Regions from separate parts of the Mesorhizobium sp. M0771 genome, predicted to be linked through region 2. Evidence: predicted binding sites of a transcription regulator. Region 2 holds the regulator's gene; each other region holds the start of a gene.

Region 1 (7,011 bases), on a different contig from region 2:
TGCTTAAAACAAATAAAGTGGATACTAGAAAAGCCGCTGAAGAGGTGAAGATAATCGCCGACAGTGCCAATGACATGGCCCGATTGATTGAGCTTCCGTCTGCAGGTGCGCTACACGCGCGCACCGGAGATCCGCTTGTCTTTCTGAAAATTCTGTTCAGTGTGTATCGCCGCATTCGTTTGTTGGCCGAGTATAAAGATGCCGGTAAGGCGGATATTCCTCAGTTGCCTGGGAATGACACCAACGGCGATCTTTTCTAAGCGTGATATTTATGAATATGTGCGATCACACGGAGGGTCTCTGAATCTCATCACGCTAGGCTTTTAATACCTCGGTCACCAGTTGGTCCATCGGGATGTCGTGCGGCTGCGGGTAGATGGTGGGGATGCGCTGCAGTTCGTAGCCGACGCCGATGACCAATGGCTTGAACGGCATGGCAGCCAGCGTGCGGTCGAAGAAGCCACCGCCATAGCCCAGGCGGTAGTTTCGCGGGTCGATGCCGACGATCGGCGAGATGACGATGTCGGGCAGCACCGGCTCGCCTTCGGCCGGGATCGGGATGTTCCAGATGCCTTTTTCCAGCCGGTCGCCGGGCACATAAGCGCGGAAGATCAGCGGCTGGCCTTTCTCGATCACGATGGGCAGCGCCGTGCGGCCGCCGCGTTCGTTGATCGACGCCATCCACGGCCGCAGGTCCGGCTCGCCGCGAAACGGCCAATAGAGGCTGACCATGCGGCCGGCAATGTCGCCGATTGCCGCGTCGAGCCCTTCGGCGATAGCCCGCGACATCGCCACCCGCGCATCGGCGGAAACCGCCAACCGTGCCGCGATCAGACGCTCGCGCTCGGCCTTGCGCCAACGGCGCACATCGGTCCAGTCGGTCAATGGCGCGCGAAATTCCGGATCGAGTTCGTGCATGAAGCAAGGTGGCGAAGAATATTGCGCCCGCCCTTTGCCATCTTTGTCATCGTCGTTGGCCATGCTTCACTCCCGTGGTTCCAGCCCCTGCAAGGCTATACCCGTCCATGCTTGCCGACATAGGCATTCGCGACATCCGGCGACGAGTCCTGGGCAGCCTTAAGCGGCAATCTAGCTCGCCCCGACATTGTTGCGGTGCACAAAAATCACTAGATAAAGGGAGACAAACAGGGGTGAATGCGATGAGTGAAACCAGCCATCATGTCGTTGTCGTCGGCGCAGGGTTCGGCGGTCTCGAACTCACCCGGGCGCTGGCCGGCGCACCCGTGCGCATCACCATGATCGACAAGCGCAACCATCACCTTTTCCAGCCGCTGCTCTACCAGGTGGCGACCACCTCGCTGGCGACCTCGGAAGTCGCCTGGCCGATCCGTCATCTGCTGCGCAAGCGCGAGGACGTGACGACCCTGCTCGGCAACGTCACCGGCGTCGACCGTCCAGGCAAACGCGTGCTGCTTGAGGACGGCAGTTCTGTTCCCTACGACACGCTGGTGCTCGCCACCGGCGCGCGTCATGCTTATTTCGGCCACGACGAATGGGAGCCTTTCGCGCCCGGGCTGAAGACGCTTGAAGACGCAACCACCATTCGCCGGCGCATCCTGCTCGCCTTCGAGCAGGCCGAGCGCGAGACCGATCCGGCCAAGCGCCAGGCACTGCTGACACTGGTCATCGTCGGCGGCGGCCCGACCGGCGTGGAGCTTGCCGGCACCATTGTGGAACTCGCGCATGAAACGCTGCGCGGCGAATTCCGCAACATCGACACGCGTGAGGCGCGTGTGGTGCTGGTCGAGGCCGGAGACAGGATCCTAGCCAATTTCGCGCCAAAGCTGTCCGACTATGCCCGCAAGGCGCTGGAGCGGCGGGGCGTCACGGTCGAGCTTGGCCGCGCCGTCACGCGCCTCGATGCCGAAGGCGTCGTCTTTGGCGATACGCATCTGCCGGCGCGAACCATCCTGTGGGCCGCCGGCGTAGCGGCTTCGCCCGCGGGAGAGTGGCTGGGCGCGCCGGTGGACCGGGCGGGCAGGGTTATGGTCGAGCCCGATCTGACCGTGCCGAACAGTCCGGAGATCTTCGTCATCGGCGACACAGCGCATGTCTTGCGGCCGGACGGCAAGCCGGTGCCAGGCGTGGCGCCCTCCGCCAAGCAGGAGGGCAAGCATGTTGCCGCGACGATCAGGGCGCGGCTGGCCGGCGATGGCGCGCCTCGCCCTTTCCGCTACAAACATGCCGGCGACCTGGCGACGATCGGCAAGTGGGCAGCCGCGATCGATTTCGGCTCGATCAAGCTCACGGGATGGCTCGCCTGGTGGCTGTGGGGCGTGGCGCATATCTACTTCCTGATCGGCTTCCGCAACCGGCTGTCGGTGTCGCTTAGCTGGCTATGGATCTATTTCACCGGCCAGCGCAGCGCGCGGCTGATCACCCAGGGCGATGATAACAAGGGCTGAGGTTCTCAACCGCGGCCAAAGGATATTCATCCAGCCGTCACCTTTAGCTGATCGACTGACTTCCCGATGGACATGGCCGGTTTTCGGCGCGAAGCTTCCGCTCGGGGCTGGGATCTTGTCACGTCGCTGGGAAGGAAAACCAATGCCGCATCTCAATTACCCCGTCTCCCGCCGTAGTTTTCTTGCCGGTACGGCCGCCAGCGGGGCGCTGATCATGCTCCATCCGTTTTCCGCCCGCGCGCAGGCCAATCAGGCGCATCTGAGGATCATGGAGACCACCGACATCCATGTGAATGTGCTGCCTTACGACTACTACGCAGACAAAGCCAACGACACGATGGGCCTGTCGCGGACGGCCTCACTGATCGCGGCGGTGCGCAAGGAAGCCACCAATGCGATGCTGATCGACAATGGCGATCTTTTGCAGGGCAATCCGATGGGCGATTACATCGCCTATGAAAAGGGCCTCAAGGAAGGCGATCTGCATCCGATCATGAAGGGCATGAACCTGCTGGGCTATGAATGCTCGACGCTCGGCAATCACGAGTTCAATTACGGCCTGTCGTTCCTCGACAAGGTGCTGGCCGGAGCCAATTTCCCCTTCGTCTGCGCCAATCTGATCCGCGGCACCGAGCTTGCCGCCAACCCGCGCGACGACAAGCTCTACCTCAAGCCCTATGTCATCCTCGACAAGAAGATCAAGGACGGGTCGGGCGTCGAGCAGCCGATCAAGATCGGCATCATCGGCTTCGTGCCGCCGCAGATCATGGTCTGGGACCTGAAGAACCTGGAAGGCAATGTCAGGACGCGCGACATCGTCGAGGCGGCCAGGGCATGGGTGCCGCAGATCAAGGAGGAGGGCGCCGACATCGTCATCGCGCTCTCGCATTCCGGCATCGATATCAAGCAGGGCGACGGCATGGAGAACGCCTCCTTCTTCGTCGCCGGCGTCGAAGGCATCGATGCGGTGTTCACCGGCCATCAGCATTTGGTCTTCCCCGGCAAGAAGGATTTTCAGGCGCTCGATGGCGTCGACACCGAGAAAGGCACGCTGCAGGGCAAGCCCGCCGTGATGGGCGGTTTCTGGGGCTCGCATATGGGACTGATCGATCTGCTTCTGGAACGGGACGGATCGAAATGGCGCGTAGCCTCGGCCACATCTGAGGCAAGGCCGATCTACGAGCGCGTCGACAAGGCAAACAAGCCGACGGTGGCGGACGACCAGCGCGTCGTCGATGCGCTGAAGGCGGACCATGAGGCGACACTTGCCTATGTCCGCCGACCGGTCGGCAAGACCTCGGCGCCGCTCTATTCCTATTTCGCGCTGGTCGCCGACGATCCGTCGGTGCAGATCGTCAACCAGGCGCAGAGCTGGTACCTCAAGGACATATTAAAAAGCACGCAGTGGAAGAACGTGCCGCTGCTGTCGGCGGCGGCGCCCTTCAAGGCCGGCGGGCGCAACGGCGCCGACTACTATACCGACGTGCCGGTGGGCGACATCGCCATCAAGAACGTCGCCGACCTCTATCTCTATCCGAACACGGTTCGTGCCGTCGAAATCACCGGCGCGCAAGTGAAGGAATGGCTGGAAATGTCGGCCGGCATTTTCAGGAAGATCGAGCCGGGCAAAGCCGACCAGGCGCTCATCGACACCGAATTCCCGTCCTACAATTTCGATGTGATCGATGGCGTCAGCTACGGAATAGACCTGTCGCAGCTGCCGAAATACGATGCCAAGGGTGGCGTCGCCAATGCCGGCTCGAACCGCATCGTCGGCCTCAGCTTCGACGGCAAGCCGATTGATCCGGCAGCGAAATTCGTCGTCGCCACCAACAATTACCGCGCCGGCGGTGGCGGCAATTTCCCCGACATCAATGCCTCGAAGATCATCTACGAGGCGCCGGACACCAACCGCGACGTGATCGTGCGCTACGTCGTCAGCGAAGGCACGATCAACCCCTCGGCCGACGACAATTGGTCGTTCACGCCGCTGCCCGGCACCAGCGTCGTGTTCGAGACCGGCCCCAAAGCGAAGGATTTCATATCTGGGGTGAAATCGCTCAAGATCGAGCCGGCCGGCGAGGGCGAATCCGGGTTTGCGAAGTATCGCATCCTGCTTTGAGGCAACGTGCAGCTAACAGAGAAAACGAGCGGGCATACGCCCGCTCAATCACGCTTCGGATCAGGCTTTGTAGACCACTTGGCGCACGTCGATGTAGCTGGCTCTAAAGCCGGCTTCGCAATAGTGGAGATAAAATTCCCAAAGCTTCTTGAAGCGGTCGTCGAAGCCGAGCGGGACGATCTTTTCCCACGACGCCCAGAAACGGTTGCGCCATTCGGCAAGCGTGCGGGCATAGTCGTCCGGAAAGACGCGCTCGCGCAGATGGGCAAGGCCATGGTCGCTGCCCAGCGTCTTCAGGATCGACGGCGTCGGCAGCATGCCACCTGGGAAGACATAGCGCTGGATGAAATCCGGCCGCGCCCGATAGGTGTCGTAAGCGGCCTCGTTGATGGTGATGATCTGCAGGCCGGCGGTGCCGCCGGGCCTCAGGCATGCCTTCATCTTGCCGAAAAATACCGGCCAATATTTTTCGCCGACCGCCTCGAACATCTCGATCGAGGCGATGCGGTCGTAAGTGCCCGTTTCGTCTCGGTAATCCTGCAGCTTGATGTCGACCTTGTCAGACAGTCCCGCCTTCTGGATGCGCGCCTTGGCGAAATCGTGCTGTTCGCGGCTGATGGTCAGGCCGGTGACGCGGCAGCCGATCTCGCGCGCGGCAAATTCGGCAAAACCGCCCCAGCCGCAGCCGATCTCGAGCACATGGTCCTTCTTGCCGATACCCGTATCCTTGGCCAGCGCGCGGTATTTGGCGGCCTGAGCGCTTTCCAGGTCGTTGGCGCCGGTCGCATAGAGCGCCGACGAATAGGTCATGCTGGGATCGAGCCATTGCTTGTAGAAGGCGTTGCCGAGATCGTAATGCGCCGAGATGTTGCGCTTCGAGCCTGTGCGGGTGTTTTCGTTGAACCAGTGGCGGATGCGCTGGACCGTGTTGATGAGCCAGCTGGCGCCGCCGGCAATGCGTTCGCCAACGGCCGAGTTGACGACGAACAGTTCCAGGAAGCTGGTTACATCAGGGCTTTCCCAGTCGCCGTCCATGTAGGATTCGGCAACGCCGATGGTGCCGCCGGAAAAGGCACGGCCGGGCAGGCGCCAGTTCTTCAACACCAGCTCGGCATCCGGCCCGGGTCCGTTGCCGCCGACAAGCACCGCCCGGCCATCCGGCATCCTCACCTTCAGCGAACCGCGCGGCAATTTCATCGCCGCCGACAGCACCATGCGCGCCTTGGCCGGCAGGCCCTTGACGATCTCGGCGAAATTGAGTTCGTCCAGCCTGATGGCGTCGCCGATGCCTTTGTATTCCCTGACAGCCATCTCACACCCCCCTGGACTTCCGCGGGGGCGGCGCAAGATCTGCCGGCCTCCACATCCTCCACTTTCATTCGCCAGGCGCGAACGCCGTAGCCTGCTTAAATTTTCGCCACAATCTTCCACCGCATCGACCGGAACTTCAAGAGGCAAGCCGTGCCCGGCACTGGCCCAGGTGGCGTGCCTGGGGCCAGAATCGGTGAGGGCGAGCGACCGCCGGCGAAATCGCTATGGTTAGGAACAGCCACATACGTTAGTTTCAGCCATGCGTTATGTCATCGTCATCGTCGCCATCGCCTTTTTCCTGATCTGGGACGGCCTCTACAATCAGGGCCGCTATCTCGACACGACGGTCAGGGAGATGTCGCGCGTCGTGCGCTACGTCACCGGCAAAGCCTAGCTTTTTGCGCCTCTGCAAAGTCGCCTGCCGGCATTGCCGGGCGCGACATCGTGGCGGTTGACGCGACGGTCCCGCTCACACAAAACATGCTGGAAATCGAACGTGGAGGCAGGCGTGATCCGGCATATCGTTTTCTTCAGCGCGCGGCGCAAGGACGATGTCGAGGCCGTGCGCACAGGCTTGCTCACACTGGGCAAGATCCCGCATTCAAGCCTCTTCGAGGTGACGCTCAACAGCAAGGTCGATCCGCTGTCGGATGCGATCGACGTGGTCGTCTATGCCGAGTTCGAGGATGATGCCGCGCTTGCCGCATACAAGGCGCACCCGCTCTATGCCGAGACGACCAGCCGGGTCAAACCCTTGCGCGAATTGCGCTATTCGGCCGATATCGTGGCGACGGCCTGATCGGGCCGGCAAGAGGCCTTGAACCAATTTCGGGAATGATGCACACCGCGCCGGCATGACCAGCACGACCCATCCGCTTGACCATCTGGTGCTGCCGACGGCGAGCCTCGCCGTGGCGCGGGCGCGGCTGACATCGCTTGGCTTCATCGTCGCGCCAACCGGCATTCATCCCTTCGGCACCGAAAATTGCTGCGTCTTCCTTGCCGACGGCACCTATCTCGAACCGCTGGCGGTTGGGAACGAACAGCTGGCAGCGAGTGCGATCGCCGGCGGCAATGTCTTTGTCGCGCGCGACCGGCTCTATCGCGCCAGGCTGGGCGATGAGGGCTTTTCCGCCGTGGTGCTGGCCACCG
Region 2 (7,011 bases):
CGAGCAGCACCATGCCGGATTGCAGCGACTGCATCAGTAGCGCGCCGAGCATGGCGCCCATCACCGTTCCGGCGCCGCCCGCGAGCGACGTGCCGCCGATGACAGCGGCCGCGATCACCAAAAGCTCGTCCAGTGTGCCCAGCGCATTGGTTGACGCATTGAGACGGGCCGACGAGATCGCCGCGCTGATTGCAGCCAGCACACCCATGATCATGAACACCTTCATGGTCACCCAGCGCGTGTTGATGCCGGCGAGTTCCGCTGCCTCCGGATTGCCCCCGATGGCGAAGACATAGCGGCCGAAACGCGTGCGCTTGGTGATGAACGTCATGATGATGCCGACAATCACCGCCATTAGCACCGGTATGGCGATGCCATGCGCGATGAACAGCCCGCCTTCGGGAACGGTGATGCCGTTCTGCTGTGCGTACTGGCGCACGATGCCGATCGGCCATGGATAGGAATTGGCGATCCACACGGCGCCGAGGATGGCCGCGCAAGTGACCACGCCAAGCAAGGTCTCGGCCCAGACGGGGCGCAGTGGAAAGCTGAAGCGCTTGCGCTGTGAGCGACCGTTGAGCAGCGCGAAGGCGACCGCCGCGCAGGCGACGATGCCGACGATCCAGCTGGCAGCGGCGCCAATCGAGCCGCGTGGTCCGCCGCCCATCAGCTGGAAGGTGGCGTCGAGTGGCGCGACCGTGCGCCCGCTGGTGATGAGCCATGCCATGCCACGCCAGACCAGCAGGCCACCAAGCGTCACGATGAAGGCCGGAACCTGCATATAGGCGATGATGAAGCCCTGGAACGCGCCGATCAGCAGACCAAGCACCACGCCGGCGGCAAGCGCGACGACCCAGAGCCAGGGGTTTCCAAGCTGGAAGCCGATGACGCGAATCAGGAATTCGGCCTGTGCCACGCCCATGATCATGCCGATCACGCCTTCGACGGAGCCCACCGAAAGGTCGATGTTGCGCATGACGATGACCAGTACCATGCCGGTCGCCATGATCGCGACCGAGGACGTCTGCACCGACAGGTTCCAAAGATTGCGCGGCGTCAGGAAAAGCCCACCCGACAGGATATGTATGCCGACCCAGATGACCAGCAGCGCGCCGACCATGCCGAGCATGCGCGTGTCGAGCTCGGTCGCTTTCAGGAACCGGGCGACCGCGCCGAGTTCAGACGCTCGTGCCGTATCGGCCTGCGGATTTGAGGTCGTGTCGGTCATGATGTCCTCCAGCGGCTTGCCGTCTGGCGCGGATGCCGGACCACAGCCTAGAAGTTTGCCGCCGATGGCGGAAACACACAATTCTCGTAGAGAAAACGCCGCGGCTTGACAACCGCGGCGCCTCATTTCTTCAAGTCGTCGAGATCAGTTGCAAGCCGCGACGCTGCCGGCGGCGACGCCTGTGCAGACTTCGTCCTTCTTGATCCAGCCGGCGTCGATGACGACGTTGAGGTTGTCCTTGGTGATCGCGACGGGGGTCAGGAACAGCGACTTGACGGTGTTGCCGCCAGGCGTGGTGAAGTCCTTGGCGCCGGCAATGTCGCCCGTCTTCTTGCCATCGGCAAGCTGCGAGGCGATCTCGGCGGCGTTCTTGCCGAGTTCGCGCGCGTCTTTCCACACCGACACCGTCTGCGTGCCGAGCGCGATGCGGTTCAGGGCGGCATGGTCGCCGTCCTGGCCCGAGACCGGAACCGTTCCGGCAAGGCCCTGCACCGTCAGCGCGGCGACAACGCCGCCGGCGGTGCCGTCATTGGCCGCAACCACGGCATCGACCTTGTTGTCATTGGCGGTCAGGAACTGTTCCATGTTCTTCTGGGCGTTGGCCGGCAGCCAGCCATCGGTATAGGCCTCGCCGACATTCTTGATCTTGCCCGAGTCGATGGCTTCCTTGAGCACTTCCATCGAGCCCGAGAACAGGAAATCGGCATTCGGATCCGAGCCCGAGCCCTTGATGAAGACATAGTTGCCTTCGGGCTTCGCCTTGAACACTTCGCGGGCCTGCATGCGGCCGACTTCCTTGTTGTCGAAGGTCAGGTAGAAGACGTCCTTGTTCTCGATCAGGCGATCATAGCCGACGACCGGAATGCCTTCGTCCAGCGCCTTCTGCACCGCCGGGCCGATGGCCGAGGCGTCCTGCGCCAAGATGATCAGCGAGTTGGCGCCCTGCGAGATCAGGCTTTCGACGTCGGTCAGCTGCTTGCCGGGATTGGACTGCGCGTCGGCCGAAATGTACTTGTCGCCGGCGGCTTCGATCGCCGTTTTCATCGCCGCCTCGTCGGTCTTCCAGCGCTCTTCCTGGAAGTTCGACCACGACACGCCGATGACCTTGTCCTTCGCCTGCGCGACCGACATCAGCGCCAGCGACATGGCGACACCCGCCAGCATGGCGGCTGCAAATCTGTTCATTATAACCCTCCCTGCGCCGCCCACGGCGCGACAAAACCGGCCCGAAGGCCTGCACAAAGAGGCTCCATTTTTTCGAGCCTCGAAAAAATACTGGTTCAATGATAAGGCACTGTCAACATCGATTATGATGGATTCTGATGGCGTTGCCGCATTTTTTCGAGCTCCGCAATAAACAATGACAGGGCTGCCGGCGTCTGCCAATATTTGGCTGGTGCCGTCGAACGCCTTCACTATCATGAGGCGCGAGGAGGCCGGGAGGAAAACAAATGTCGGTTGGGATCCGCCACGACGATCTGCGCCGTCGCAACCGTGCGATGGTGATTTCGGCCGTGCGCCGGGCCGGCCAGCCGTCGCGGACCGAGATTGCGGCGACCACCGGCCTCAGCCATTCGACGATATCGGCAATCTCGTCTGATCTAATTCAAGAAGGCATCCTGATTGAAGGCAAGCCTGGCGAGACCGGCTCGCTGAAACGCGGCCGGCCGCAGGTCGGCCTTGGCCTCAACCCGGAAGCGGCGGCGGTCATGACCGTGGTGCTGTCGCTGAACTTCCTCTCCGTCACCGTCATCGACTATGCCGGCCAGGTGGTCGCGGAAGAACAGCGCCGGCTCGACACGCTGACCATGCCGCGCGACGAGCTGATCGGCGAATGCGTAGCAATCGTCGGGCGGCGTCTCGCGGACCCGGACCTCGATGTCCAGAGCATCGCCCGCATTGCCATGGGCATCCAGGGCATCACCGATTCGCAGGCGCGGGCCATGCTGTGGTCGCCAATCACGCCACTGACCGACATTGCCTTCGCCGACATGTTGGAAGCGGAATTCGGCATTCCTGCCACCATGGAGAACGACTGCAATATGATGGCGGTGGCCCTGCAATGGCGCCAGCCCGAGCGCTACCGCGACAATTTCATCGCGATCCTCTTGTCGCACGGCATCGGCATGGGGCTGGTGCTGAAAGGCGAACTGTTCACCGGCACCCATTCCTCGGGCGGCGAGTTCGGCCACATGATCCACCGTCCGGGCGGCGCGCTCTGCCGCTGCGGGCGGCGCGGCTGCGTCGAGGCCTATGCCGGAAACTACGCCATCTGGCGCAGCGCCAAAATGATGGGCGAGGATGCCGAGCCGGTCGATATCGGCGACGCTGATATGCGCGCACTCGCCGCGCGCGCCCGCGAAACCGATGGCCCGGAGCGCGAAGCCTATCGCAGGGCCGGTGAGGCGCTCGGCTTCGGCCTCGGCAGCCTGTTTGCTCTGATCGATCCGGCACCCGTCGCCATGGTCGGCGTCAGCGCCGCCGCCTTCGACCTGATCGAACCGGCATTGCGCGAAGCGATCGCCCAGACCGCCGGCGGCCAGCACTCGAAATCGATCTCCTTCGACACCGAGCCCAACGAGCTGCCGCTGATCCGCGAAGGCTGCGCCATGCGCGCGCTCGGCTTCGTCGACCAGGAGATTTTCGCGCCGGGCATTCAGGCGAAATCCGGCAAGCATGTCGCCTGAATGGCCGGCAACGGCGCGACGCGCAGCATCCTAGTCTTCCCTAATAGCGTAGCCGGCGCCGCGAATGGTACGGATGACATCCGGCATGCGGCCGTTGTTGACGGCCTTGCGCAGCCGCCCGACATGCACGTCGACGGTTCGCTCGTCTATATAGATCGTCTCGCCCCAGACATTGTCGAGCAGTTGGCTGCGCGAGAACACGCGGCCGGGATGGCGCATCATGAATTCGAGCAGCCGGAACTCGGTCGGTCCGAGCCTGATCTCGCTCTTCTTGCGGTAGACCCGGTGCGATTCTCGATCGAGCACGATGTCGCCGACCTTGAGCACGCTCGACAGCACTTCCGGCTTGGCGCGGCGCAGCAGCGCTTTCACGCGCGCCATGAACTCCGGCGTCGAGAATGGCTTGACCAGATAGTCGTCGGCACCGGTGGACAGGCCGCGCACGCGGTCGCTTTCCTCACCGCGCGCGGTCAGCATGATGATCGGCAGCCGCTCGGTTTCGGGCCGCACTCTAAGCCGCCGGCAGAGCTCGATGCCGGAAACAGCCGGCACCATCCAGTCGAGCACCAGGAGATCGGGCACGTTTTCCTGCAGGCGGATCTCGGCCTCGTCGCCGCGTGTCACCACCTCGACCTGATAGCCTTCGGATTCGAGGTTGTAGCGGAGGAGCACGCCTAGTGGCTCCTCGTCCTCCACGACCATGATGCGTGGCGCGATCATATGCAGTTCACCCTCATCAGGCCGGCGTGGCCATCGCCGTCTCGTCCTGCTTCGGACGATTGGCGGGCAATTGCTGGCCGGTCAGCACATAATACGCATTTTCGGCGATGTTGGTGACATGATCGCCGATGCGCTCAAGATTCTTGGCGCAGAACAAGAGATGCGTGCAGGCGGTGATGTTGCGAGGGTCTTCCATCATGTAGGTCAAGAGCTCACGAAACACGGACGTGTATTTGACGTCGATGCGCTCGTCGTCATTCCTGAGTTTTGCAAGCGCTGCCGCATCGGTGGCGGCATATTCCTCGACGACGCCTTGCACCTGGATCAGCACCAGTTGCGCCATGGCGTCGATGGAGTGCGAGAGGTCGCGCGGCGTGACGCTCAAGCCCACGGTGCCGACGCGTTTGGCGATGTTCTTGGCGAGGTCGCCGATGCGCTCGAGGTCGCCCGCCATGCGGATCGAGCCGACCACGGCGCGCAGATCGTTGGCCATCGGCTGGCGCTTGGCGATCAGCGTGATGGCGCGGTCGTCCAGTTCGCGCTGGCGCGCATCCATGATGGCGTCGTCGGAAACGACACGCTGTGCCAGCGCATTGTCCGAATTGAGCAGCGCCCTGGTCGAGCCGCTGACCATCGAGCCTGCCAGATCGCCCATGTCGCGGATCAGCTTGCTGATCTGCCCGAGCTCTTCATCGAAGGAGGCGACGGTATGTTCACCCATGATCTTGGTCCTCGTGCCTGAAAATTCACCCGCCGGACGGCTCAGCCGAAGCGGCCGGTAATGTAGTCCTGGGTGCGCTTGTCGTCGGGGTTGGTGAACATCTTGTCGGTGGCGCCCTCCTCGACGAGATAGCCGAGATGGAACATCGCCGTGCGCTGCGACACGCGCGCCGCCTGCTGCATCGAGTGGGTGACGATGACGATCGTGTAGTTCTGGCGCAGTTCGTCGATCAGCTCCTCGACACGGGCGGTGGCGATCGGATCGAGCGCCGAGCAGGGCTCGTCCATCAGGATCACCTCCGGCGACACGGCGATGGCGCGCGCGATGCACAGGCGCTGCTGCTGGCCGCCGGACAGGCCGGTGCCGGGCTCCTGCAGGCGGTCCTTGACCTCGTTCCAGATCGCCGCCTTCTTCAGGCTCTGCTCGACGATCTGGTCCATGTCGGACTTGCGCTTGGCCAGCCCATGGATGCGCGGGCCGTAGGCGACGTTCTCGTAGATCGACTTCGGGAACGGGTTGGGTTTCTGGAACACCATGCCGACGCGGGCGCGCAGTTCGACGACATCGATGTTCTTGTCGTAGATGTCGTCTTCATCGAGCGTGATCTTGCCGGTCACCCGCGCCAAATCGATGGTGTCGTTCATGCGGTTGAGGCAGCGCAGGAAGGTCGACTTGCCGCAGCCGGACGGGCCGATCAGCGCCGTCACCTGGTTCTGACGCACGTCGAGATTGACGTCGAACAACGCCTGCTTCTCGCCGTAGAAGACGCCGACCTTGTCGCCGCGCATCTTGATGACTTCGTTCGACTTGGCGTTCATTTTGTCGCCCACTGCATTCTCAAGGGACTGTTCGGTCATGATGTTCATACCAAATTGCCTTTTTTCTACCAGCGCCGCTCGAAGCGGCGCCGGAGCACGATCGCGGTGATGTTCATGGCCATGAGGAAGACGAGCAGGATGATGATGGCGCCGGACATGCGCTCGACAAAAGCGCGCTCAGCCTCGTTTGCCCACATATAGATCTGAACCGGCAGCGCGGTCGCCGGATCGAAAGGCGTCGTCGGATAATCGGCGACGAAAGCGACCATGCCGATCAAGAGCAGCGGTGCTGTCTCGCCGAGCGCACGCGCCAGGCCGATGATGGTGCCGGTAAGGATGCCTGGGGCGGCAAGCGGCAGGATGTGATGGAACACCATCTGCATCTTGGAGGCGCCGAGACCTAGGGCCGCCGAGCGGATCGACGGCGGCACCGCGGCGAGGGCGGCGCGCGTGGCGATGATTATGGTCGGCAATGTCATCAAGGTCAGCACCAGGCCGCCGACGAAGGAAGCCGAGCGCGGCATGCCGAGGAAGTTGATGAACACGGCAAGGCCAAGCAGACCGAAGACGATCGACGGCACCGCCGCGAGATTGTTGATGTTGACTTCGATCAGGTCCGTAAAGCGGTTCTTCTTGGCGAACTCCTCCAGATAGATGGAGGCGGCGACGCCGATCGGCAGCGCCAGCAACAGCACGATCACCATCATGTAGAACGAGCCGATGATCGCCACGCCCATGCCCGACGTTTCGGGCCGGCTGGAGGCGCCATAGGTGAACAGGCCGGTGTTGAAATGCTCGGCCATCACGCCGTCGGCTTTAAGCTTGTTCATCCAGTCG
Region 3 (7,011 bases), on a different contig from region 2:
ACCAAACCGCTCGAAGGCAAGGTGCTGGCCATGATCTTCGACAAGCCGTCGACGCGCACGCGCGTGTCCTTCGACGTCGGCATGCGACAGCTCGGCGGCGAGACCATCATGCTGACCGGCACCGAAATGCAGCTCGGCCGTTCCGAGACCATTGCCGACACCGCCAAGGTGCTGTCGCGCTATGTCGACGCCATCATGATCCGCACCACGTCGCATGAGCGGCTGCTCGAGCTGACCGAGAATGCCACGATTCCGGTCATCAACGGGCTGACCGACGACACCCATCCCTGTCAGCTGATGGCCGACATCATGACCTTCGAGGAGCATCGCGGTCCGGTTGCCGGCAAGACCATCGCCTGGACCGGCGACGGCAACAACGTGCTGCATTCGCTGCTCGAAGCTTCGGCGCGGTTCCGCTTCAACCTGAACGTCGCAGTGCCGGAAGGCAGCGAGCCGGCGCAAAAGCATATCGACTGGTCGAAGAGCAATGGCGGCAAGCTGCACTTCACCCGCTCGCCCGAGGAAGCCGTCGACCAAGCCGACTGCATCGTCACCGACTGCTGGGTGTCGATGGGCCAGGAACACCGCGCCCGCGGCCACAATGTCTTCTCGCCCTATCAGGTCAATGCGGCGCTGATGGCCAGGGCCAAGCCCGACGCCCTGTTCATGCACTGCCTGCCGGCGCATCGCGGCGAGGAAGTCACCGACGAGGTCATCGACGGTCCGCATTCGGTTGTCTTCGACGAAGCCGAGAACCGGCTCCACGCCCAGAAGGCGGTTTTGGCCTGGTGTCTGGGCGCTTGATCTCCAGGCGCTTGATCTCCAAGCGCTTGATCCGGGGCGGCGCGATGCCTATTTGCGCCCCATCACGCAAATCAAGCGCGTTTGGACGCATGCACCCCTCCGGGCCGCATGGCCGCGCCCTGGAGCTTTGTCATGTTGGAAACGCATCAAGTGACTGAACATCACCCCAAACTCGGCGAGTTCGGCTATGCCGGCGACGATCATGTCGTACCCTTCGAGGTCGGCCCGCTCGACGTGCGCGGCCGCACCGTGCAACTCGGGCCGATGCTCGACGCCATCCTCAACCGTCACGACTATCCCGAGCCGGTCGCCCGCCTGCTCGCGGAAGCCTGTGTGCTGACGGTGCTGCTCGGCACCTCGCTCAAATTCGAAGGCAAGTTCATCCTGCAGACCCGCACCGACGGCCCGGTCGACATGCTGGTCGCGGATTTCTCCACGCCTTCGGCATTGCGCGCCTATGCGCGTTTCGACGCCGACCGGCTGGAGGCCCTGGTGGCCGCAGGCCAGACCTCGCAGCAGACGCTGCTGGGCAGCGGCGTTTTGGCGCTGACCATCGACCAGGGCGCGCACACGCAGCGCTATCAGGGCATCGTCCAGCTCGACGGCGAGACGCTGGAGGACGCCGCGCGCACCTATTTCCGCCAGTCGGAGCAGATCCCGACCGACCTCAGGCTGTCGGTGGCCAAGCTTCTGACGCCAGGTCCCGGCGGCGCTCGTGAGCAGTGGCGCGCCGGCGGCATCCTGGCGCAGTTCCTGCCGCAGTCACCCGAGCGCATGCGCGTGCCCGACATTTCGGGCGGCGACGGCGATCCGCGTGACGTGACGCAGGAGCCGGCCGACAATTCGTGGCGCGAGCTGGTGGCGCTGCTCGGCACCATCGAGCCGACCGAGCTGATCGACCCGACCATCGGCGCCGAGCGGCTGCTCTACAGGCTGTTCCACGAACATGGCGTGCGCGTCTTCGGCGGCGTGCCGGTCGCCGACCAATGTTCCTGCTCAAGGGACAAGATACGCGGCATCCTCGAGGGGTTTTCCGCGCAGGAGATCAAGGACAGCACCGAAGATGGCGGCATCCACGTCGCCTGCGAGTTCTGCTCGAAGCAGTACGACTTCGACCCGGCGGAGTTTGCAACTCAGTAGCATCTCTTCCTTCTCCCCGTTCACGGGGAGAAGGTGCCCGAAGGGCGGATGAGGGCAGCGCGAACTTTGGTGAATGGCCGCGCATAGCCTAGGTCATGTGCGTGGAAGATAACCTCATGACTCTGGCGCTGCCCCTCATTGCCCTGCCGGGCATTTCTCCCCGTATAGTGACGGGGAGAAAACCCCTAATTCACCGTCCGTCGGGTCCCCGGCAGATCCAGCGAAAACGCGGGAATAGCGACGTCGAACGTCTCGCCCTTTTTGTTGCGCATGGTGTAGTGGCCGACCATGAAGCCGGAGGGCGTCGAGAGCGGGCAGCCTGACGTGTATTGATAGCTGTCGCCGGGATTGAGCTCAGGCTGGTCGCCGACCACGCCGGCGCCGCGCACTTCCTCGACCCGGCCGCTGCCGTCGGTGATGTGCCAGTAACGCGCCATAAGCTGCACGAAATCGTCCGACTGGTTGTCGATCGTCACCTGGTAGCCCCAGACATAACGGTTCTCCGCCGGGTCCGAGCGGTCCTCCAGGTAGAACGGTCTGACCTGCACTTCGATGTTGCGCGTGACGGCGCGGTACATGGGCTGCTCCCGTTGCGCAGCAGGGAACATTTGTCGCGCCATGCGGTTTGATACGCGCAGAGCGGCATGTCCTGCCAGCCTCAAAGCGCAGTGCCGACAAACAATGTCATTTAAGTGACACATGACAATGTTGGTGTGCGCAAACCTTGCCGGCGACTCAAGGCCCATCTGTCGACTGACAAAGCAGCCGCGAGCGGCCTTTCCGGAGTGACCAGATCTCGATGGAACCAGCTCTCACAGCCGCCTTCGCTTCCTCCGCTTTGCTTCTTTCCAATCTCGCCAGCATCCTGCTTGCTTCGTCGAAACTGCAAGCGCGTCGCCTTATCCCTCCGCCGTCCGGCGAGCAGCCACCGGTCTCGATCGTCGTGCCGTCGCGCGGCGTGGAGCCGTTCACACAAGAGACGCTGCAGCGAGCCTTCTCGCTCGACTGGCCGCGCTACGAACTGATCTTCTGCGTCGCTCACGCCGACGATCCCGTCGTCAAACTGATAAACAGGGCGATCGTCCTGTTTCCCAACGTGCCGGCCCGGCTGCTGATCGGCGACGACCGCGTCAGCAGCAACCCGAAGCTCAACAACTGCGTCAAGGGCTGGGAAGCGGCGCGCTATCATTGGGTTATTCTGGCGGATTCCAACGTGCTGATGCCAAGGGATTACGTCCAGCACCTGATGGCGGCCTGGCGGACCAATACCGGGCTTATCTGCTCGACGCCGATCGGCTCTCGGCCGGATGGCTTTTGGGCCGAGGTCGAATGCGCGTTCCTCAACACGCTGCAGGCGCGCTGGCAATATGCCGGCGAGGCGCTCGGTCTCGGCTTTGCCCAGGGCAAGAGCATGCTGTGGAACAAGCCGATGCTCGATACCAATGGCGGTATCCGCGCGCTGGCCGCCGAGATCGCCGAGGATGCTGCTGCAACCAAGCTGGTCAACGGACTGGGCCTGCACGTCAATCTCGTTGCCTCGCCTTTCGAGCAACCACTGGGGCAGCGCCGACTTGCCGACATCTGGTCGCGCCAGGCGCGCTGGGCGCGGTTGCGCCGCGTCACCTTCCCACTGTTTTTCGCACCCGAGATCCTGACCGGCGTCGCCGTGCCGTTGGCGTTGGCGCTGGTGGCGGCCGCAAGTGCCGGCATCAGCCTGCCGGCCACGGTGATGGCCGTGCTGACGGCGGCCTACATTCCCGAATGCGCGCTGGCCGCGGCCAAGGGCTGGCATCTGTCGCTGCGCATGGTCCCGGCGATGATGGTCCGCGACATGATGCTTCCCGCCATCTGGGCGCGCGGCTGGCTGAGCGGCGCCGTCGACTGGCGCGGCAACACCATGACCATCGGCACCAAGACGGCCGAACTGGAAGAGGTTTCGTCGGGAGCGTGACGCCTCGCGGCCTATCCGGCTGCCTTCAGCGCCTGCGCAACGTCCTCCAGCAGATCGTCCGTATCCTCAAGACCGACCGACAGCCTGAGCGTTCCCGGCCCGATGCCAAGCTCGGCGCGAGCTTCGTCGCTGAGGTTCTTGTGCGTGGTGGTCGCCGGATGGGTGATCAGGCTCTTGGCGTCGCCGAGATTGTTGGAGATCAGCACGATGTCGAGCGCGTTCTGCAAGGCGAAGGCCGCCTGCTTGCCGCCCTTGACGTCGAGGCAGATCAGCGTCGATCCGCCCGTCATCTGCTTCTTGACGATGTCGGCCTGCGGGTGGTCGGCGCGGCCGGGATAGATGACGCGGGCGATTTCCGGCCGTCCTGCCAGGAAATCCGCGATCTTGGCCGCGCTTTCCGTCTGCTGGCGCACCCGAACCGGCAGCGTCTCCAGGCCCTTGAGCAGCGTCCAGGCGTTGAACGGCGACAGGCTCGGGCCGGTGTGGCGGAAATAGTCGTGCAAATTCTCGTCGATCCATTTCTTGTCCGACAGGATGATGCCGCCGAGACAGCGTCCCTGGCCGTCAATGTGCTTGGTCGCGGAGTAGACGACGATATGGGCGCCGAGCTGCAAGGGCTTCTGCTGCAAGGGCGTGGCAAAGACATTGTCGACGATCAGCCTGGCGCCGATCGAGGTGGCGAGCGCCGCCACCGCTGCGATGTCGACCACTTCCAGCGTCGGATTGGTCGGGCTTTCCAGGAAGAACAGTTTCGTGTTCGGCCGCACCGCCTTTTCCCAGTTGGCGATGTCGGTGCCGTCGACCAGCGTTGCCTCGATGCCGTATTTCGGCGCCAGCGTCTCCACCACCCAGCGGCAGGAGCCGAACAGCGCGCGCGCCGCAACGATATGGTCGCCGGCCTTGGCGCTGCACAGGAGCGCTGCCGTCACCGCCGCCATGCCGGACGCCGTGGCGCGCGCATCTTCGGCACCCTCCAGCGCGCACATGCGCTTTTCGAACATGTCGACGGTAGGGTTGGCGTAGCGCGAATAGATGAAGCCCGGCTCCTCGCCCTTGAAACGGGCTTCCGCGGCCTGCGCCGTTTCATAGACATAGCCCTGGGTGAGATACATCGCTTCCGACGTCTCGCCGAACTGTGAACGCAGTGTTCCCCCGTGCACGAGTGCGGTCTGAGGCTTCCAGTTACGCTTCTTGGTGCTCATCGCTTTTGTTCCAGACACAAAAAAACCGGCCGCGAAAGTCGCAACCGGTCCATATGGCCTTGCGGCCCGACGGTCCTTTAGCGACTTGTTTAACGTGGCTGCAAGCCGACCGGCCAAATCACCACGGGATAACGACCCTTTAGACCTCACCTGCGCTTGCGTCAATTGCCGGCTTCATTAAGAGGTTTGTACCAGGCAGGTTCCGCAATAATATCCAGCGGTTTTGCGGCAAGAACCTGCCACAAAGAGACCGACCTTGGAGCGGAGCCAGCCTTTTGCGGCAGACAGGCATTCTTCCCGATCAGGACATTTCCGCGCTGTTTCAGTCCGGCGCGCTGGAGTCGCCGCGCGCGCTCGATGTCGACCAGGTGCAGCCGGCGAGCCTCGATCTGAGGCTCGGCAACAAGGCTTTTCGCGTGCGCGCCTCCTTCCTGCCGGGTCCCGATCATCTGGTGGCCGACAAGCTTCACCGGCTGAAATTGCATGAGTTCAGTCTCGCCGAGGGCGCGGTGCTGGAAACCGGCTGCGTCTACATCGTGCCGCTGCTCGAAAGCCTGGCGCTGCCCGCAAACGTGTCGGCCTCGGCCAACCCGAAGAGCTCGACCGGCCGGCTCGACATCTTCACCCGGGTGATGACCGATCGCGGCCATGAGTTCGACAAGATCGCCCCCGGCTATCACGGGCCGCTTTATCTCGAAGTCAGTCCACGCACCTTCCCGATCGTCGTACGCGCCGGATCGAGGCTGTCGCAGATCCGCTTTCGCACCGGCAACGCGCTGTTGTCGGAGGCAGAACTGAACGAATTGCACCGCGCCGAGATGCTGGTGGCGACCGAGCCGCCCAACATTTCCGGCGGCGGCATTGCGCTGTCGATCGATCTTGACGGCGACCAGAACGGCCTGGTCGGCTATCGCGGCAAGCATCACACCGGCTTGGTCGATGTCGACAAGCGCGCCGCCCAGGATGCCGTCGATTTCTGGGAGCCGCTCTATAAGAGCGGCGCCGGCGAACTGGTGCTCGACCCGGACGAGTTCTACATCCTGGTCAGCCGCGAAGCCGTGCACGTGCCGCCGCTCTACGCCGCCGAGATGACGCCCTTCGATCCGCTGGTTGGCGAATTCCGTGTTCACTATGCCGGCTTCTTCGATCCGGGCTTCGGCCATTCGGCCTCAGGCGGCACCGGCAGCCGGGCGGTGCTCGAAGTGCGCAGCCACGAAGTGCCGTTCATCCTCGACCACGGCCAGATCGTCGGCCGGCTGGTCTACGAACACATGCTGAAGCGGCCGCAGGCGCTTTACGGCACCGATCTCGGCTCGAATTACCAGGCGCAAGGCCTCAAGCTCTCCAAGCATTTCCGCCCCGCCGGCTGAACCTTCGATCACCGTCAGGCAAAATACTTGCCTGCGCTGCCTCACCATGCTTGGCTGCCTTTCGGTGGCCGGCAAGAGAACGGCGCGCAAGGGGAACCAAAATGCAGATTTCAAGATGGATCATATCGGCAGCGGGCGCTGCCATGCTGGTGATATCGGCCGGCTCGCTGGCTGAGGCGCAGGAGAAATTGAAGATCGGCACCGAGGGCGCTTATCCGCCCTTCAACACCATCACCGCGGACGGCAAGATCGAGGGCTTCGACATCGACATTGCCAATGCGCTGTGTGCGCAGATGAAGGTCGAGTGCGAGATCGTCACCCAGGACTGGGACGGCATCATCCCGGCGCTGCAGGCGAAAAAGTTCGACGCCATCATCGCCTCGATGAGCATCACCGAGGAGCGCAAGAAACAGGTCGCCTTCACCAACAAATACTACACGACGCCGCTGGCGCTGGTGGCGCCCAAGGACAGCGACCTCACTTCCACCGAACCGGCAGCCCTTGCCGGCAAGACGGTGGGCGCGCAGGCCTCGACCACCCAGGC

Evidence for each region. Region 2 encodes PhoB, which activates phosphate uptake and scavenging genes when phosphate is short. Its sites were predicted from a motif close to TGTCATNNANCTGTCAT; they were not measured.
Region 1: NKI05_RS09870 (bifunctional 2',3'-cyclic-nucleotide 2'-phosphodiesterase/3'-nucleotidase) is a predicted target of PhoB. The motif match lies at 2,451-2,467, and genes of this name have one in related genera.
Region 3: NKI05_RS20840 (ceramide glucosyltransferase) is a predicted target of PhoB. The motif match lies at 2,627-2,643, and genes of this name have one in related genera.

What each region holds. Positions count from the first base shown of each region.
Region 1 is NZ_JAMYPC010000005.1:139,942-146,952, reverse strand. It holds gene NKI05_RS09885 (hypothetical protein) at 1-260, shown strand, start outside; gene NKI05_RS09880 (5-formyltetrahydrofolate cyclo-ligase) at 316-981, opposite strand; gene NKI05_RS09875 (NAD(P)/FAD-dependent oxidoreductase) at 1,161-2,426, shown strand; gene NKI05_RS09870 (bifunctional 2',3'-cyclic-nucleotide 2'-phosphodiesterase/3'-nucleotidase) at 2,569-4,548, shown strand; gene NKI05_RS09865 (SAM-dependent methyltransferase) at 4,609-5,859, opposite strand; gene NKI05_RS09860 (hypothetical protein) at 6,119-6,253, shown strand; gene NKI05_RS09855 (Dabb family protein) at 6,368-6,658, shown strand; gene NKI05_RS09850 (VOC family protein) at 6,714-7,011, shown strand, end outside.
Region 2 is NZ_JAMYPC010000020.1:51,809-58,819, forward strand. It holds gene NKI05_RS25620 (sugar ABC transporter permease) at 1-1,228, opposite strand, end outside; gene xylF (D-xylose ABC transporter substrate-binding protein) at 1,373-2,413, opposite strand; gene NKI05_RS25630 (ROK family protein) at 2,680-3,915, shown strand; gene phoB (phosphate regulon transcriptional regulator PhoB) at 3,946-4,635, opposite strand; gene phoU (phosphate signaling complex protein PhoU) at 4,652-5,356, opposite strand; gene pstB (phosphate ABC transporter ATP-binding protein PstB) at 5,398-6,222, opposite strand; gene pstA (phosphate ABC transporter permease PstA) at 6,240-7,011, opposite strand, start outside.
Region 3 is NZ_JAMYPC010000014.1:66,582-73,592, reverse strand. It holds gene argF (ornithine carbamoyltransferase) at 1-804, shown strand, start outside; gene NKI05_RS20850 (Hsp33 family molecular chaperone) at 913-1,944, shown strand; gene apaG (Co2+/Mg2+ efflux facilitator ApaG/CorD) at 2,130-2,522, opposite strand; gene NKI05_RS20840 (ceramide glucosyltransferase) at 2,744-3,895, shown strand; gene NKI05_RS20835 (O-succinylhomoserine sulfhydrylase) at 3,907-5,097, opposite strand; SAM riboswitch at 5,155-5,232, opposite strand; gene NKI05_RS20830 (2'-deoxycytidine 5'-triphosphate deaminase) at 5,373-6,467, shown strand; gene NKI05_RS20825 (ABC transporter substrate-binding protein) at 6,569-7,011, shown strand, end outside.